Regions from separate parts of the Solibacillus sp. FSL W8-0372 genome, predicted to be linked through region 1. Evidence: riboswitches for the same ligand, from Rfam matches in the RefSeq annotation. Region 1 holds a riboswitch; each other region holds the start of a gene.
What was found. Region 1 has a riboswitch for preQ1 ahead of queF (preQ(1) synthase). Riboswitches for the same ligand answer to the same signal wherever they lie in the genome.
Positions count from the first base shown of each region.

Region 1 (4,635 bases):
CTTTCCTATTTTCCTCATAATGACAAGGCAGAGGAAGCCGCCACTTATAGTAAATGGCTAACAAACGTACGGCAACTACAATAACAACGATAAGTGTAAGTGCTAGAGGCGAGCTCCAGCCTAGCCAAATAGAGAGGGCACATAGAATCGTTAATATCGCGTGAATTTCTTCCTTCAACGCAAGTGGTTTTCGACCAGCGATCACATCCCGAATTACTCCACCGCCGACACCTGTAAATAGAGCCGCCAAAATCATCACGCCTAAATTATTGGAATAAATTTCACTTGCTAGCATGGCACCTTGAAGGGCAAAGGAAGCCAGCCCAATTGAATCGAAAAACATTCCCCACCTTCTCCAATGATCAATCCATTTTAGTGGAATTAATACGATGATAATTAATGTTATGAACACTGTTAAAATAGTGGATTGCTCCCACAGTTCAGTAGCAGGAATCCCTATAATTACATTGCGGATTAGCCCTCCTCCAAACGCTGTAATAAAACCTAAAGCAAATACACCTATAAATGAAAATCTCGCTTCAAGCGCGACAAATGCTCCCGTTGCTGCGTATGAAATAATCCCGATAAAATGAAGAACAATCCATGACATCTTTATATAACCTCCTTTAAAATACAAAAAACTCCACCACAAGACGTCTTTTAAAAAGACCTTGTAGTGGAGTAATAAATTAGCAATACCTACTAACGAATCAATCCATTTTATAAAAAGCAAATAGTATTCCAACAAAAAATTTTATTGGAATTCCATTTATTTCTTTTATTATACTATTTTGTTTTAAAAGAACAAGATAGAGAGAGAAGAGTTTATTTTTTTAAAAGTTATATTGTATAGTTTGAATAAACTAGGGGGGTGTACAAATGGGGAAGAAGGAGACTGTTTTTAATGAAATCGTACGAAAAGTACGTAAAGAGCTATATGGGAAAGGACCGGATAGAGTTTATACGCATTTCGTGGAGAATATGGCTGTCACGACGATGTACGGCATTTTGACACCTACTGAAAAATTTATTATTCAATCAGAAGAAGGAAAAAAGGTTATTCACAATGCGAGAACCCAAATGATTCAGGAAATTTATAAGCAACAGGTTCCCGAAGGATTGGAGGAGCTCGTCGATTCAAAACTGCTTCATTTATTTTCGGATATAAAAGTGGAAGAGGATATGGCAGTATCGGTTTTTATATTTGAAAAGCCAATAGTGTAGGATAGTAGGTACCATATTTTCAATTATTTCTTTACAATGGACTTTATTTCTAATAGAATGAGGAAAGATTAAAATACCTGAGTTGTTCAGGAGAGGTTCATAGCTGATACCCTCTATAAAAAACTATGGATACATGCATATTATGCCATGTCCATATCGGACGTGGCTTTTTTTATTGCATCCGGTAGTTTTTTATTGATGATACGCTTACCCCTCCTTTGGATACTTTGGTATGAATGAAGGAGGGGTTTTTCATGTCTAGTAGACACGAAAAAGATGGTTTAGAGGATTTAACGTTATTAGGAAATCAAAATGTAAAATATGCTTTTGAGTATGCACCAGAAGTGTTGGAGTCTGTTGATAATATGCATGTTGGCCGCGATTATTTTGTGAAATTCAATTGTCCGGAGTTTACGAGTCTTTGTCCGATTACACAGCAGCCGGACTTTGCGACGATGTATATTTCATATATTCCGGATCAAAAAATCGTGGAGAGTAAATCATTAAAATTATATTTATTTAGTTTCCGTAATCATGGCGATTTCCATGAAGACTGCGTGAATATTATTATGAACGATTTAATCAAGCTGTTAGACCCACGCTACATAGAAGTATGGGGTAAATTTACGCCGCGTGGAGGCATTTCAATTGATCCTTGGTGCAATTACGGTCGTCCGGGCACGAAATATGAGGAAATTGCCAACTACCGTTTAATGAACCATGATTTATATCCAGAAAAAATCGACAACCGTTAAAAATTAAATATACCTTGCAGGTGAAAGAGGTTATTAGCGACCCTCTATAAAAAACTAAGATTAAACAGCACATAATCTTAGTGCTGTTTTTTCGTTTAAAAGGAGCAAAAAGATGAAGGATGAAAAAGCACTCGTCGTATTTAGCGGCGGACAGGATAGTACAACATGTCTGTTTTGGGCATTGAAAAATTTCAAAGCAGTGGAAGTAGTAACATTTGATTACGGACAACGGCATGCATTGGAAATTGAATGCGCTAAAAAGATTGCCGAAGAACAGAATGTACGACACCATATTTTGAATATGGAGTTACTGAATCAGCTCGCACCAAATGCCTTAACACGTGATGATATTGCGGTTGAAGAAGGGGAAGAGGGCGGATTGCCATCAACCTTTGTACCAGGGCGCAATCTATTGTTTTTATCATTTGCTGGTGTATTGGCAAGCCAAATTGGCGCGAAGCATATTGTCACAGGTGTATGCGAAACGGATTTCAGCGGTTATCCGGACTGTCGCGATATCTTTATAAAATCGTTGAATGTGACATTGAATTTATCAATGGATAATTCCTTTGTAATTCATACACCGCTCATGTGGATTGATAAAGCCGAAACATGGGCATTAGCCGACGAGCTTGGCGCATTTGAGTATGTAAGAGAGAAAACACTCACTTGTTATAACGGCATTATCGCAGATGGATGCGGGGATTGCCCGGCATGTAAGCTGCGATTACAAGGGATGGAAACGTATTTACATTCGAAGGAAACAGGAGGGGTATTATGATAAGAATTTTATTTTATTTAGTATCTATTGTGACGGCAAACGTTGTCACAGCCCGTTTTGCCCCGCTTGAATTGGGCATGTTTATCATACCGATGGGTTCATTTTTAATTGGTGCGACATTTATTTTCCGGGATTTAGTGCAAAATAAATTTGGTCGTAAAAAAACATATGGGTTCATCTTACTGGCTTTAGTTTTATCTGCAACTGTATCGTTCTCATTAGGAGATACGTTAATTATTGTAGCTGCATCTGCACTATCCTTTTTAGTTGCTGAAACAGCCGATACAGAAATTTACACACGTTTAAAATTACCGATGGCGTGGCGTGTGTTCTATAGTGGAATTGTTGGAGGATTTTTGGATTCCATCGTGTTCGTTGTTGTGGGGCTAAGTCCTTTAGGAGCAGGTTTTATACCTTGGGCAGCCGTTCCAGCAGCAATTGTGGGGCAAATAATTGTGAAAACAGTAATGCAACTGGTAGGGGCTATGATTTTAAGTCAAGGGCTTGCTTATAACGATCGACGTCTAGCGAAAGCAGCTATAACAACAGTAAGTAAAGGTTAAGATTTTAACAAATGCCATTCATTATGAATAGGGGTGGCGTTTTTTTATAGTGGAATTCGGGTTTAGCTAGCATATGTAAAAAATAAGCGGAGAATTTCCCGTTATTTGCAGGATGCCCTTATTTTAAGGGGTAATAAGGGTGATTTTTCCGCTTATCCATAGAAAAAAATGATTTTTTCTTGTTTTGGAGGGTAATAAGCGGAATTCCTCCCTTTATTTTTCCGGTTTTTAAAGTTTTTTCCCAAATAAGCGGAATTTCTCCGTCTATTTTTTGTCTGAAGAAAAGGCTGGGCGGAAAGTCACTTGACCTCCAACACAGCCTTGTTTCAGTACATTTTTTTATACTAATGGACCTTTTGTATCCTCGTCCACAATGACTAAAATCTTGCCAGCTTTAAATTCCTCATCATAACGCTCTGCTTCCTCTGCGGAAATACCCATTCCTACAAAGGCACCTGCCAATCCGCCAATACTACCGCCAGCAGCTAATCCTGTTAGCCCTGTAGCGATTGGTCCAGCAGCTACGATAGGACCTACTCCTGGAATGGCCAGAGCTCCAAGTCCTAAAAGAATACCACCAATGCCACCTAAAGCCCCGCCAGTAGCTAGACCTGCAGCGGCACCGCCTGCAACATCAGCACCTGTCTCAGTAGAAACGTTATCTATATTAGTTTTGCTTTTACTAATAATTGAAATATCCTCCGAGCGGTAACCTTGTCTTTTTAAATCCTCGATTGCGGCGACTGCCTCTTGTTCTGTATCATAATATCCTACAGTATGCTTTGCCATATCTTTCATCCCCTCGGCTGTATATTTTCAGTAATAATTAATTATAAAATCGGGCCTCGTAAATCTTCGTCTACAATAACTAAAATTTTGCCGGATTCTACATAATCGCTATAACGATTTGCTTCATCTTCTGGAATCCCCATGCCAATAAGAGCTCCAGCTAAACCACCGACACCTGCACCAGCAGCTGCTCCTGTTAAACCGGCTACAATCGGACCTGCTGCCACGATTGGTCCAATTCCTGGTATTGCTAATGCGCCAAGTCCAGCAAGTACGCCGCCAACGCCGCCTACTACTCCGCCGGCAGCTGCTCCTGTAGCAGCTCCTTCTGCAACAGCACCTGTTTCATCTGAAATTGTATCTACATTTGAACTATTTTTACTTACAACTGAAATATCTTCTGAACGATAGCCTTGACGTTTTAAATCTTCAATTTTCATGATTGCCTCTTCTTCAGTATCATAATAACCTACAATATGTTTTGCCATGTTTATCATCCTCTCCTTAGTTTCTTGCACAGTGT
Region 1 covers NZ_CP150204.1:186,591-191,225, forward strand. The annotation lists gene MKY13_RS00905 (trimeric intracellular cation channel family protein) at 1-610, opposite strand, end outside; gene MKY13_RS00910 (DUF2294 domain-containing protein) at 880-1,224, shown strand; PreQ1 riboswitch class I at 1,311-1,357, shown strand; gene queF (preQ(1) synthase) at 1,479-1,979, shown strand; gene queC (7-cyano-7-deazaguanine synthase QueC) at 2,092-2,760, shown strand; gene MKY13_RS00925 (VUT family protein) at 2,760-3,323, shown strand; gene MKY13_RS00930 (general stress protein) at 3,663-4,112, opposite strand; gene MKY13_RS00935 (general stress protein) at 4,154-4,600, opposite strand.

Region 2 (7,447 bases), 270 kb from region 1:
TATAAGGAACAAATGCTTTATCCCCTGCAGCTAATACGTTTTCAAGCTGTTTTTGCAATGTCATTTCACGCCACCTCCAAGTTTATCCATTAATGTGTGCACATCTTTGTCTCCGCGTCCTGATAAGCACACGACAACAATTTCATCAGCAGGACGGTCTTTGGCAAATTGACTTGCATAGTAAACGGCATGCGCGCTTTCCAATGCCGGTAAAATTCCTTCCGTTTCACATAACAGCTTCACACCTTCAAGTGCCTGTTCATCTGTAACAGAAGGGTAGGATGCACGGCCTGTTTCATGTAAATGACAATGCTCAGGACCAACACCTGGATAATCGAGCCCTGCTGAAATAGAATGTGCTTCTTGTACAAAACCATCTTTGTCTTGCAGTAAATACATGAAAGCACCGTGCAGGACGCCTGTTTTCCCGACATGAATTGCTGCGGCATGTTTATCTGTATCTACACCGGAACCTGCAGCTTCAACCCCGTATAATGCAACATTTTGATCTTCCACAAACGGATAGAACATTCCAATCGCATTACTACCACCGCCAATACAAGCGATGATCGTATCGGGTAAACGTCCTTCCTGCTGTAAAATTTGGGTACGTGTTTCATCCCCAATAACACGTTGGAAATCACGGACAATTGTAGGGAAGGGGTGCGGGCCAAGTGCCGAACCTAAAATGTAATGCGTATCTTCAATATGAGTGACCCAGTGACGCAATGCTTCATTAACCGCATCTTTTAATGTTGCGGAACCTTTTTCTACCGCAATAACTTTTGTTCCGAGCAGCTCCATACGGAAAACGTTCAGTTGCTGACGGCGTACATCTTCTGCCCCCATATAAACGATACATTCCATATCAAGCAATGCACACGCAGTTGCCGTTGCGACTCCATGCTGACCTGCACCAGTTTCAGCAACAATTTTCTTCTTCCCCATACGTTTTGCTAAAAGTGCTTGGCCGATCGCATTATTTATTTTATGAGCGCCAGTATGATTTAAATCTTCGCGTTTTAGATAGATTTTTGCACCGCCGACTTTTTTCGTTAAACGCTCAGCAAAATAAAGGGGAGTTTCCCGTCCGACATATTGCTTTAAATAATAGTCAAGTTCTTCCTTGAAAGAAGGGTCCTTTTTTGCTTCCTCATATGCAAGCTCTAATTCCTCAAGTGAAGTCATCAATGTCTCGGGCACGAATTGACCGCCAAATCGTCCAAAGCGCCCTTTTACAGTCGTCGTCATAAAATCAACTCTCCTTTTGCTATTTCAATAAAATTCGTAATCGCTGTCGAACTTTTTCGACCATCTACCTCTACACCACTTGAAACATCTACCGCAAATGGCTCGACAAGCATAATCGCCAGTCCTACATTTTCTTCATTTAATCCACCTGCTAAAATGACCTTTTCCATCGGAATATTTACTTTATCCAAAAGCATCCAGTCAAATGATTCTCCACTACCTCCGCGGAAGTTCGTACCTGGCGCATCGAATAAATAGTAGTCGACATCATATGTTGCTGCTCGCTTAACGTCTTCTTCCCCACGAATCGAAAATGCCTTAATAGCTGGCAGACCGATTTCCTGTATTTCCTCCTGCGTTTCATCTCCGTGATACTGGATATAGTCGAGTCCGACTTGATCGGCAATTTGTCGAATGACATCGTTCTTTTCATTTACAAAAACTCCAACCTTTTTTATCGTACTTGGAATACTCTTTGCCAGCTCGGTTGCTTCCTCTACTGTAATGCGTCGTTTACTGGGCGCAAACATAAACCCGATAAAATCCGCTCCAGCTTTTACCGCAGCTTCGACATGTTCGATTTCTTTCAATCCGCAAATTTTTACTTTAGTCATCTCTTTTCGCCAACCTTCGCTATGATGTCGATTTGTAGTGCTTTAAGGGAATTCTTGACGTTTCCGCTCACCATTAATGATTCGCCAACTAAAACTCCTTTTGCGCCTGCATTCGCCACAAACTGTGCATCTTCTGCGTTCCAAATGCCACTTTCGCTAATAAACGCAATGGAAGAAGGGGGAAGATGCTGGGCAATTTCAGCGGTAGTTGTTAAGGAAACTTCAAATGTCTTTAAGTTACGATTATTAACTCCGATAATTTTCGCGCCAATATTGAGTGCACGCTGTAACTCCTCCGTATCGTGTACTTCTACAAGGACTTCGAGCTGTTTTTCGGTTGCATATGTGTATAGTGCCTTTAATTGTTCATCCGTCAATGCTGCCACGATCAATAGTATGACCGAGGCGCCTGCAGCCTTTGCGTAGTCAATCTGTACTTCATGAATCATGAAGTCTTTGCATAACACCGGAATATTCACCGCATTTGCTACCGCATGTAAATCTTCGAAACTGCCTTTAAAAAATGCCTGCTCTGTTAAAACGGAAATGCAGGCAGCACCGGCTTCCTCATACTGTCTAGCCTGTTCAACAGGGTCGATGTGTGTCGCAATATCACCTTTTGATGGTGAGGCGCGTTTCATTTCAGAAATGACTTGCAACTTACTGGCGGTAATTAATGTTTCATACAAAGAGGGGCGTACCTTATCAATTGTTGGGAAGTTTGGTGCTGATGCAAGTAAAGCAGGTAATTCAAGCTCTTTTTGCGCTATAATTCGGTCTAAAATAGTCATATAATCGTTTCCTCCTGCATCACTTTTTTGTTATAGGCAACAACACTTTCTAGCTTTTCATATGCACGACCCGACAGGATGCTGTCCTTTGCCATGTCGATACCTTCTTTCATCGTGCTCGCTAAGCCATATGCAAAGAACCCAATGCCGGCATTTAACACGACTGTGTCGAAATATACACTTTGCTTTCCTTTTAATAAATCGCGCATAATTACTGCGTTTTCAGCAGGGGTGCCACCACGGATAGCCGATAATGGCTTTGCAGTTAAGCCTACATCTTCCGCACGAAGCTTAAACGGAATAATATCACCGTGGTCTAAAAGGACGAATGTATTCTCACCGTCCAATGATGCCTCATCCATTCCTTGTGCACCCGATACGACAATCGCGCGCTCACGACCGAGCATGTGCAGCACTTCAGCATAATCCGTAGTAAAGTTAGGGCGGTTAATACCAACGAATTGAGTTTTCAAAGGTACAGGATTTGTTAAAGGTCCGACTAAATTAAAGATTGTCGGCTTTCCAAGTGATTGTCGAACTTCGCCGATTCGCTTTAGCTTTGGATGCATGTTTGGTGCATGTAAAAAGGCAATTCCGTGCTGTTTCAATAAATCTATCGTCTGTGCCGTATCCGGGAGTAGGGTAATGCCAAGTGCTTCTAAAACATCCGAGCTGCCTGAAGCACTCGACACTTTCCGGTTACCATGCTTCGCGACTAAAATGCCCCCGCCAGCTAACACGAAAGCGGCGGTCGTACTAATATTGAAGCTTTGGAGGCCATCGCCACCTGTACCACAATTATCGATATAAATACCTTCTGGTGCATCAACAGAGACGGCATGTGATTTCATGACAGAAGCGAGTCCGGCAACTTCATGTGCTGTTTCGCCTTTGATACTCATCGCTGTTAAAAAGGCAGCTATCTGTTCTTTCGGTGTCTGCTCATTAAAAATGAGTTGTGCAGCCTGCTGCATCTCTTTAAAAACTAAATGTTCTTTTCGCTCGATTTGTTCAATGTAAGGAGTTAAAGACATACATACTCATCCTTTCAATAGTGAGTGGAATGGGGCATCCTCACTCGTTTCTGTGTGAAGATGTGCAACATTTCCCTGAATCGTTATCGTATTATCGGGTGTCGTGAAATCGACTTGCCCGTTAAAGCCAATATAGCCGATTAATCCTTGTGCCGGCAGAAGCTCCTTTACTACATCAATCGCATGCAACGTTGGGTTCAGTGAGCCTTGTGTTGTTGTCGCCAATTTCTGCACTGAATTTTCCACACTAAATGGTTCAATTGGCAATGCTTCATTTGTAACTGAAATAGATCCGTCCCGTACTTGCATAAAGTTTGCCTGTGATGTTCCAAGTAAAGTGCAATCATCAAATTCGACATAATACATATATGGTGCAGCATAATCAATTCGCATTTTTCGATAAAGTGAAAGGGCATCGCCGCTAAATTGTGCGGCATAATGACCGTTTCGTTCTTTTTCGACATGATTTAGGGTATACGATGTTTCTTCTGGTGTTGTGCTTGTAAACAACTGCTCAATCAGTACATCAATATTTGGCTCCTCCTGCTCGGCTTCAATATTCGTATGGAAAACAGCAATCTCGTCTGTTAAATGATCGAAAATAACGAGTGTATCGTAAACATGAAACTGCAGTTCAGGCAATGGTTTTTGCAATGCATGAATATAGCCGATCCCCCCGCCCGTAAAAGGATATTCGGTATGTGATGATATGCGCGGCATTACTTGTTTAATCAATTGAATAAGCTCACCGTCATATGTGTACTCTCTATTGGATAGATGCGATTTATCAATAAGCTGCTGTCCGTTGCCGCTATAGGTTTTTCTTGGATTGACGCCGATGAAGGAGTAGCGTCCATTACCCTCATATTTGGATGAGCTTTCTAAAAGAAATTTTCGTTCGCCCTTTAAACGTTGGAAAATGGAGATTGGTGTCAGTAGATCACCGTTCACTTTTTTCATTGATGTACGAAAACGTTGTTGAATTGCCATTCGACACACTCCTTTTAATTTTGGGAATAAAAAAAGTCCCCAGCAAAAGAATAAACTTTTGCTGAGGACGATCTGCACCGCGTTGCCACCTCGATTGAAGCTATAAAATAGCCTCCACTTAAACCTGATAACGGCAGGGTACCGTCCGCCGACTAATGCCGGCAGCTTTCATAAGGCCCATTCACATTTACCTTTTGACGTATTTTCACCAACCATACGCTCTCTGCACAAAATGGAAAATGCTACTCTTCTTATTCAACAATTTACTCAACTAAACTCTTCTCAACTGAAACGGTGGTCGCGCTCCCGCAACCTGCTACCGTAATGTAATATTTTGAATATGCTTATTCTAACACTGAAAATAAAAATGTCAAACAATTCTAAAAAAACTTAACAAAAAACCCACCGGCTAATGACCAGTGGGTGAAACGATATATGTTAGATCAATTTTTTGAAATCAAGTCGTTTATTTAAAGTGTACATAATAGGTGCACCAACCGCTAAAACTACAAACTCCCCAAATGCTACAAATAACCATGTCTCCCAAAACGGAAAGTCCAACACTAGGTTAAGCTGTGCCGCAATGATAAACATTGTAAACGTAAAGAGTGTCGTATTAATAACTAAACGTGCCCAAATGTTTTTTACAAACTTACAGATGAAAATAAAAATCCCAAGTGTAAGAATAGTATGTCCTACGCCAAAAATTAGGTCAATTGGACCGACCGATGACATAAGGAAATTTGAAAAAAATACACCCAATACAACACCTAACATAAAACGAGGGTTGAAGGCGATTAGATGATTAAATATTTCGGCAATACGGAACTGTACTTGTCCAAAACTAATCGGGGCAACTAGCATAGTAATTGCAATATATAATGCTGCAATAATTGCACTCGTTGCAAGAAACTTTACTTTCATATTAAATTCCTCCTAGTTTTTTAACGTGGGATGGTTACGAACCACGCAAAGCAACTGCAATCATAGCAATATTGAAAAAGAAAGTAAAGAATTATAGAACTAAATCCCCTTCAAAGTTCAATAAATTGACAAATGATAAAATTATGAATAATGCATATATAATTCAGTGGTTTAAAGCGCGAAATTATCATGAAGAGATATGTAGTGAATTAATTTAATATCTGAACATTCTAAATCTTATTGACTATCTGAAAATGAAGAGGTAATATAATTTTAATTCACACTTCATCCAAATGAAGTTCGTCGCTTTAAAGTGACAGAGAATAATAGGGGGATAAATTATATGACACGTAAATTAACGAAGCTTTCCTTTTTAGTATTTGGGCTTCTTTTACTTTTAGCAGCATGCGGTGGAGAAGAGAAAGATACTGCTACTAATGCTACAGCTAGTGACGGAGGAACAGAGTCTGCACAAACTGATGAAGCAAAAACATTTAAAATCGGAACAACTCAAATCGTAGAGCACCCATCATTAGATGCTGCAAAAGAAGGATTCAAAAAGGCGATTGAAGACGCAGGGATTAAAGCAGAGTATGTGGATAAATCAGCTAATGGAGATAACAGTGCTAACATGTCAATCGCACAACAATTAGTAAGCGATAATGTAGATTTGATTTTTGCAAACTCAACACCATCTGCCCAAGCGGCAAAAGGTGCAACTGCTGATATTCCAATTATCTTCACATCGGTAACCGATGCGGTAGGTGCGGAATTAATCGAATCAATGGCAACTCCAGGGGCAAACGTTACTGGAACAATTGATTTACATCCGGAGACAATGCCAAAAACAATGGCATTTTTAAAAGAACTTGGTGTAAAAAATGTAGGGATGGTTTATAACGCTGGAGAGCAAAATTCAGTAGCCCAAATTTCAACTGCTAAAGAATTAGCAGCAAAAGAAGGTATTACAATTGTAGAAGCATCTGCTTCAACATCAGCGGAAGTAAAACAAGCAACAGAATCATTATTAGGTAAAGTAGAAGCGTATTACATCATTACAGATAACACAGTTGTAAATGCATTAGAATCAGTTATCGATGTAGCAAATGCAAACAAATTACCATTAATCGTTGGTGAGTTGGATTCTGTAGCACGTGGTGGATTAGCAGCATACGGTTTCAATTACTACGATATCGGTTATGAAGCAGGGCAAATGGCAGCTCAAATTTTATTGGAAGGGAAATCTCCTTCTGAAATTCCGGCAGCATACCCAGCAAACTTAAAATTAGTCATCAATAAAGAAACTGCAGAAAATTTAGGCTTAGAAGTTAAACCTGAGTGGGAAGCAGAAGTACAATAATTTGAATGCTGGTAAATAGCCAGGAATAAATATTCGCGCTTGTGCCCTTAAGGAAGGTCTGCCTAAAGTCATCGTAATGAGATCAAGGCTAATATTCTAGAAGGTCCTAGCGCGAATTAACGTTTAACTACTTTTTAATGGGTGCTCATAAGCTCTAAAGGTTCAATGGATAAAAATTATAGGAGATGATTCGAGATGTTTACAGCTTTGTTTGGGTCGGTAGAGCAAGGAATCATCTATGCAATTATGGCACTGGGTGTTTATTTAACATTCCGAGTGCTGGATTTTCCGGATTTAACGGTTGATGGAAGCTTTGTAACGGGTGCAGGTACGGCCGCAATGATGATTGTACTTGGCTATAATCCGATACTCGCAACATTGGTCGCAACAGTTGCTGGATTTATTGCTGGATGTATGACAGGAATTTTACACACTAAAGGGAAAATCAATCCGCTGCTTGCAGGGATTTTAATGATGATCGCG
Region 2 covers NZ_CP150204.1:458,231-465,677, forward strand. The annotation lists gene trpA (tryptophan synthase subunit alpha) at 1-64, opposite strand, end outside; gene trpB (tryptophan synthase subunit beta) at 61-1,251, opposite strand; gene MKY13_RS02315 (phosphoribosylanthranilate isomerase) at 1,248-1,865, opposite strand; gene trpC (indole-3-glycerol phosphate synthase TrpC) at 1,862-2,656, opposite strand; gene trpD (anthranilate phosphoribosyltransferase) at 2,653-3,690, opposite strand; gene MKY13_RS02330 (metal ABC transporter ATP-binding protein) at 3,697-4,680, opposite strand; T-box leader at 4,741-4,948, opposite strand; gene MKY13_RS02335 (QueT transporter family protein) at 5,119-5,604, opposite strand; PreQ1 riboswitch class I at 5,611-5,655, opposite strand; gene MKY13_RS02340 (ABC transporter substrate-binding protein) at 5,948-6,964, shown strand; gene MKY13_RS02345 (ABC transporter permease) at 7,160-7,447, shown strand, end outside.
Region 2: another riboswitch for preQ1. It lies ahead of MKY13_RS02335 (QueT transporter family protein); the one in region 1 lies ahead of queF (preQ(1) synthase).

Region 3 (7,447 bases), 240 kb from region 1:
TAACTTTTGCATATTGGCTTTTGGAATATGGAATCCTGTTACGCCTGATTTAACAACGTCTTTTAATCCACCCACATGTGTCGCAATTACCGGACAACCACATGCCTGAGCTTCTGCTGCTACCATTCCAAAAGATTCATAATGAGATGGCATAATCGTAACTAATGCACCTGCATAAAGACTTTTTAACTGTTTCTCGGTTTTTGGGCCGAGGAATAGCACGCGATCTTCCATTCCTTTTATTGCTTCTTTTAGCTTTTCACTTTTTGGACTAAAATTATTTAAATCAACCGATTCTGGACAGCCCCCTGCAATAAGTAGCTTCACATTATCTGGTACATCGTTCTTTTTTAACATATGTCGGTATGCATTTAAAAGATCAAAAATTCCTTTTGATGTTTCAAGACGCCCCGCATAAAAATAATATGGAAATGTAAATTGTTTCGTATCTTCTGATGCCGCTAAATAAACCGGTGATACTCCCACCGGCACAACAGATACTTCGCTTACATGTTTTGTGAAAACTTCAATTTGTTTTTTCTCGTTTGGAGTTGTAGCGAGGACAACATCGGCTTTTTGCATAATTATCTTTTCAAAATGCTTGCGCTTTTGATCAATAAATCCTGTACCTTGCTCTTTTGCAATTGCAAGTGAATGATTTGTGTGGCACCAGTAGAAAGAATATTCTTTTTGGAGATAATATGCGAGTACACCGGATAACCAGTAATGAGTATGAACAACGTCATAGCTGCTTAAATCTAATGTCTCTTTCATTTCTTCATAAATGCTAGGCAGTATAGCAAACATCTGCTGCTTATCAACAAAGCCTTTTTGACCTCCAGCAAATCTGTACACTTTACTACGCTCTCCCAGCTGTTCAACAGCCGGCTTTTGTTCATTGCTCCAATGGGTAACAATATCTACACTGTACCCAAGCTCATCAAGCTGCAATGCTAAATGTTTCACATAATTATTCTGTCCGCCTGCCTGTTTACTTCCAAGCGGAATTAAAGGATCGCCATGATCAGAAATAAATAGTATTTTTTGCTTCAAATGAATCGCATCCTTTCGTTCTTAAGCAGCAAATCCGAGCTGTAATACTTTACTGCTGTCTTGCTGTTATTCAATGAAATGACGGTTACTTTCATAAGAATACTGTTTTTAGCTAGGCTGATTTCCATTCTTTAAGCTTCGCTTGATTCCTACTTTTGTACAAAAGTATCCTAACCCTATCTAGCAAGTACTCTAATAGAATATGTTTTACGTTTAACCGTTTTTTCCACACCTAAAAAAGCGCCCCTCTATTTATTAGGAACATTTGTCAGAAATTTAGAGTCAATTATCCTATTCCCTAAATTACACAGCATTAAACTAAATATTCACATAAAATTATTAAAAGCGTAAATTTGATCTTAAAAATCATTAAGTAATAGGGTAAGGAGAACCGATTATTTAGAGAATTTTTTTAAGAAAAGTAAAAGGATTTTAGAATTAAAAAAAGCTATTCTGAGCATAGCTTTAACAGAATAGCTAACTAATTTTAAATAACTTCCAGCGTTACCTCAATATTCTTTCTAGTGGCTTTTGAATAAGGACATACTTCATGTGCTTTATATACAAGCTCTTCTAATTTTTCACGCTCAATACCTGTCCCTTTTACTTGTAAAACAACGCCAAGTTTAAAACCTTGATCCTGTTCGTCCTTTAACAGACTAACATTAGCTGTCACTTCAGAGGTAAACTTGATACGGGCTTTACTTGCTGTTGATTGGAGAGCACTATCAAAACAAGCGGCATACCCAGCGGCAAATAATTGTTCCGGATTTGTTGCATTTTCAATCTTCTTTGCACGTGGTGTACCTGGCATCGCTGTATCGAAATGGATTACTCCATCTTCAGATTGTACTTTCCCTTCTCTACCCCCTGATGCAGTAGCAGTAGAAGTAAATAATTTTTCAGACATTACACTTCAACACCTCTCCATTATGATTACAACGTATCTCTACCCTCTTTTTCTTTTTTCATGCATTTATTATTTCTTTTATTTATGGATTGTTGAATCAGGAGTGATTAAAAGAGAGCGCTTGCTTATGTTTTGGAAAATTAGTGAGGGGTAACAACATATAAGTATTTATAGGGAGGGTATAGAATATTATGTTCGGAATATCTGACCTTATCTCACTTATCATTTCTGCATTTATTATATTGCCTGTTGTTGTATTTCTTCGGGAAATGGGCTATATAATTGTAAGTTGGCTTTTTGGTGTAAAAGAACCAAGATTAACAATCGGATCTGGACCAAGATTTATGAAACTTGGGATGTTCGATATTCGTAAAAACTATCATATTTATAGTTGGTTTTCGTATGATGAGTTGAAATATGAAAGCAAGTTTTCCTATATTTGTATTTATTCAGGTCCTATACTAATTAATCTCTTCTTAGGTCTTACAATCAACTTTTTAATTGCCAATGGCTGGGCAGAAGAATACAAAACATTTTGGGATCGCTTTGTTTTTTATGCCTTTTATTATGTACTATTTGATATAGTCCCAATGGTTACGTTTAACGGCAAGCCTAATAACGGTATGATTATTTATCAAATGATTAGGTATGGGAAACGTATCGATTCAAGTAAAGAACCCTTTCTTCCAGCAACTTCAGATGTAGAGAAAGAATATCAAGAGTATATGAAGAAATATGAGGAAAGTAAAAAACAAGAAAAAGAAAAACCGTGACTACAGGAATATTAGAAGAGCCACGACACATAAAAAAATGCAGCTAAAGAAAAGACCCTCAAAATCATCATTTAATTATGATTAATTTATAGCAATAAGAGCTCGGTATGATCGAGCTCTTTTTTTGCTAGACACCTCTTTTATTTCCCCAGATAAGTGTATGCAGCTGGGGTAATACCTTCACATTTTTTAATTCTGTATCCATCATTACTTTATCGATTAACTGTTCGTATTTTTCCAATAAATGCTCAACCAATTCTGATGTATTATTAGATGTAATATCATCATTTCCAACCTGAAGATAAAAAGGAGTACTCGGAAATTGAAGGTGTACTTGTTTAGCATAGGCATAATCTTCTTCATTAAAGACCACAATTTTAAGAGAGATACTCTGATTGTTGCTTCTATCTCTAAGCTTTTCCAAAATATAAGAGAGCATAGAAAAGTCGGTCTTCATGCCGGAACTAGGGGGCTTAGGTGAAATTGTTAATTCATCTACTTCATACAACCAATCTTGCCACTTGCTTCCCTGTGTCTCAACGCCAATCTTTATATTATTCTCTTTTAAAACTTTAACAAGCGATTCCAGATTGCGCAGAAGTGCAGGGTTTCCTCCTGAAATTGTGACAAATGAAAAGCCATTTCCCCCAAGGCGTTTTAACTCTGACCAAATCTCTTCTGCTGTCATTTGAACAATAAGGTGTTTGCCACTGCCATCCCATGTAAAAGATGAGTCACACCAGGAACAAGAATAATCACAGCCAGCTGTGCGTACAAACATAGTCTTCTGACCAACCACCATTCCTTCTCCTTGTATCGTCGGACCAAAAATCTCTAAAACCGGTACTTTACTCAATTTCCATCCACTCCCTTCTTGCTTCGGCATAGCTTGTTGGAGTTTCATATAGCTTAATAAATTCTACTCGTGCCCCTTGAAGTCGATGTTCATCAAGCAAGGCTTCATTCAACTTTTCAAAAATCCAGACAACAATATTTTCTGCAGTCGTATTCATCGGTGGCAGAGTCTCATTTAAATAGTGGTGATCTAAATAAATCTCTATTTTTTGTTTCCAAATCTCCTTGATGTCACCAAAATCAATTACAATTCCTCGTTCATCGGTATAACCACTCAATCCTAAGACTGCGCGATACGTATGACCATGTAAGTTTTTACATTTGCCCTCATAGTTGTGTAAATGGTGAGCAGCATCAAACGTAAATTCTTTGCTAATGAGAACACGTTTTGAATGATATTTTAATTGATTGCTCTGGATATCTTCATCAATTTTTTGTAGCTTCTCAACAATTCTAAAATTAGTCATGTAATAAAAACTCCTCCCTGAAAATCTTCCCGACACATTTCAAGAGAGGCACTATGATTCATTCTATTAAAACATATGTAAAAACAGAAAAAGCCACGTCCTTTATGGACATGGCAAGTTGTCATGTTTCCATAGTTTTTTATAGAGGGTATAAGCTATGAACCTCTCCCGTTCAATTCCGGGCATTCTTTTATAAGGACATTCTATATAAAGTATTAGGAAATTTCAAATTTATTATTCCATAAAAAACATTAAATAGTATTTTAAAACCATACTTACCAATAATTTATTTTACTTTTAAAGGTGTTAGCATATCTTTACTGAATTATTAATATTGTAAAAATTGCAGGATACTTTATTGAGGAAGGTAGCGATTTATGGAGACATTTCAAACTTTTCTAAATGATTTCAATAACCAAATGCAAGTATTGCATAATGCTGCGATAGAAGCAGCCCCTCTGTTTTTATCAAAAATACTCCTCCTCTTCATTCCACTGAGTAACTTTTTTTCTATGCGTTAAATAATTCTCCTGCAAGTAACAAGATAGCTGTATTTTAAGGGTGTCCTCCTGTTTTTGCAGCGAGATATTTAAAATTTGTTCAATACGATTCAAGCGCTGGTAAAGAGTATTCGCATGAATATGCAAATGCTGCGCAGTTTGCTGAATAGAACGGTTAAATTTGAAATAAGCTAATAATGTTTCGTAGAGGTGATTTTTATTTGCTTGAGCAAGTAACTCACCGATTTGATCTTGAATGAAATTTGCCAAGTCACGCGGTGGAACTTGTAAGATCAACTGGTTAAGACCTATTTTCTCATAGCTCGTAACCGTCCATTCATCGCGTACACGTAAAAAGCGCAATGTTTGAAGCGCTTCCTCATAAAAAGCAGTAATGTTATAAAGTGATTTATGTTGTTTACTGATTGCACTCCGAAAAAGTGGTTTATGTTGTATTTGCCACTTTCTTTGAAGCAACTGTAATGTTTCATTTAACGAGGTAAGTGTTGCTGATAAAGGACTCCCAATTAAAAAAGTTATTTTATTTTTTTCATAAAAAATTAATGTACGTTCACTTGAAAATTGTTCTTTTAGCAAAGATATAAACTGTTTTAAGGATTGCTCAATTGACAGCATGTTTGCTTTCTGTTGAAATTCGAAAATACATAAACGGTAATAGTCTTGGACATCTAAATCTAGATGATATGCCGTAGAGGCAACTGATTTTTGATTCGGTGCATCTATAAATTGTTGAAATGTTTCATGGATGCGTTTGTTATGAAGCTCTTGGACATTTTTGTTACGTAATATTTGTAGTATTAAAATATTTGCCCCCTGCTCCAATGTTTGTTGATCTTTGTAGGAGATGCTTCCTTTCTGTTCAATTATCATACTCCCTAAACAAATGTCTAAATTATAGAGCGGATAAATTATATAGCTTCGTTTGTTTTTTAGCCTGTACTCAAAAGGTTTTAGCTTTAAAAATAACTGTTTCTTTATTTTTGATTTAGTGTGGTAAGGAATAGAGAAGCTGTCCTCCAAAAATACATCATCAGAGGCATCATAAAAGCCAATCGGTAGTTGGGTTAATTTTTGTAGCTCTTTTAAAATGACCGATATTGGTTCATTTTGTAAAAGCAATTGATTTAAGGAAGCATGTACATCATAGCGTTGTTTAAGAAGGGTATGTTTTGTCTCTAATGCTAGGGATAATTCATGCGCTTCTTTTACTTTTTCAATCATCTTTTCATAATACTGAGCTTTTTGAATTGCTACCCCTACCTGATCTGCAAATGCTTGAAAAAATAATAGATCTTCTTGTGTGAGATCTCTTTTCTTTTGAAGTTGGTGAATAATCATGACACCAATTGGCTTAACATCAACAGTTATCGGTACACAAAGTGCTGCCTGCGGAACATGTTCACTCTTTAAAATTGTCCGTAAATTATGGGGGCTTACATTTTGATGATACATAGCAGCCATGATTTCTTCATTACTGTTAAAAAACTCACCCATTCCTGTCGCAAATACGCGACCAGTGATGGCTTCATTTGGCTTTGTTTGAAATTGTTCAATTGATGGCGGGAAATGGATATAAGTTTTTGGAATGAGGCATTGTTTATGATTATCAAAAAGCATCAAATAGCCTGCATCCGCTTCAGGAACAACATTAAGTGCATAGCGCATGATTGTATGTAATACTTCATCGATTTGAAGCTTAGAAGTAATCGTACGAATACTTTCTACGAGGATAGATAACTGTTTATTGGAAAGTGTTAATTGACGCAAAATTGTTTCTTGTCCATCTGACATAGACATTTCCCCTCCCCTATAAATATATTGAATATTCTATATTTTCAATTTCAAATATAGAGGATTACACATTGTTTAGCAATAAGAAAACAAAGTATAGTATTGAAAACTGAATTGTTAGTCAATTAAAAGGGCGGGTTTTTATGTACTTAGCATCAGAAATTATGGGTCACCCGATTTTATGGCTTTTGGCATTAATCGTTGTAATAATCGTGATTTTCCAAGCCATTGTATTTATACGTATTTCGAAACGAGTTGCCCCAGAAGTCGGTTTAACTAACCAGGAAGTAACTTCAATTATTCGAACAGGTGCAATTAGTTCGCTAGGGCCGTCGTTTGCCATAATTATCGTTGCCATTTCTTTAATTACTTTAATTGGTGAACCTACGACAATGATGCGAATCGGTATTGTTGGATCAGCACCAATTGAAACAGTGGGAGCAAGTCTAGGAGCAGAAGCAGCTGGTGAAGAGTTAGGTGATAAAAGCTTCTCAGCACAAGCCTTTACAGCAGCTGTTTGGACAATGTGTTTAGGTGGCATGGGCTGGTTGCTTGTTACAGCATTATTCACAAAATCACTTGGCCGACTTCAAAATAAATTAACGAGCGGTGGTGGTAATCGAGCAAAATGGCTAAGTGTCGTTTCTACTGCAGCGATGATCGGCGCTTTCGGTTATTTTGGTGGTGGTCAAATTGCAAAAGGGATGAATGAAACGATTATTTTCTTTATTGCTTTAATTATAATGCCGGTGATTATGTGGGCAGCCCAACGTTTCAATCAAAATTGGCTGCGAGAGTGGTCGCTAGGATTGGTTATTTTAATCGGTATGGGCGTCGGTTATTTCTTAATTTAAATGAAGGAGATGATTAAAATGGTTGTTTTAGAGCGTCATACAACACCTACAGTTTCAAAAAGCGAGGAAAATTTTACAACGTTTCATAGTCAAGCACATTTCTGGGGTCGCCTTACGATTTGGGCTGTCATCATTTGTACGATTGCCGTTCCCCTCTATTTATCATTTGGTTTAGGGTATCATCCTGGTTGGTCCGTCATCTTAACAGGATTTTTAAGTTATG
Region 3 covers NZ_CP150204.1:3,862,680-3,870,126, forward strand. The annotation lists gene MKY13_RS19765 (glycosyltransferase) at 1-1,053, opposite strand, end outside; gene MKY13_RS19770 (organic hydroperoxide resistance protein) at 1,541-1,963, opposite strand; gene MKY13_RS19775 (hypothetical protein) at 2,155-2,736, shown strand; gene queE (7-carboxy-7-deazaguanine synthase QueE) at 2,864-3,592, opposite strand; gene queD (6-carboxytetrahydropterin synthase QueD) at 3,585-4,058, opposite strand; PreQ1 riboswitch class I at 4,184-4,230, opposite strand; gene MKY13_RS19790 (helix-turn-helix domain-containing protein) at 4,526-6,370, opposite strand; gene MKY13_RS19795 (DUF5058 family protein) at 6,514-7,224, shown strand; gene MKY13_RS19800 (small-conductance mechanosensitive channel) at 7,243-7,447, shown strand, end outside.
Region 3: another riboswitch for preQ1. It lies ahead of queD (6-carboxytetrahydropterin synthase QueD); the one in region 1 lies ahead of queF (preQ(1) synthase).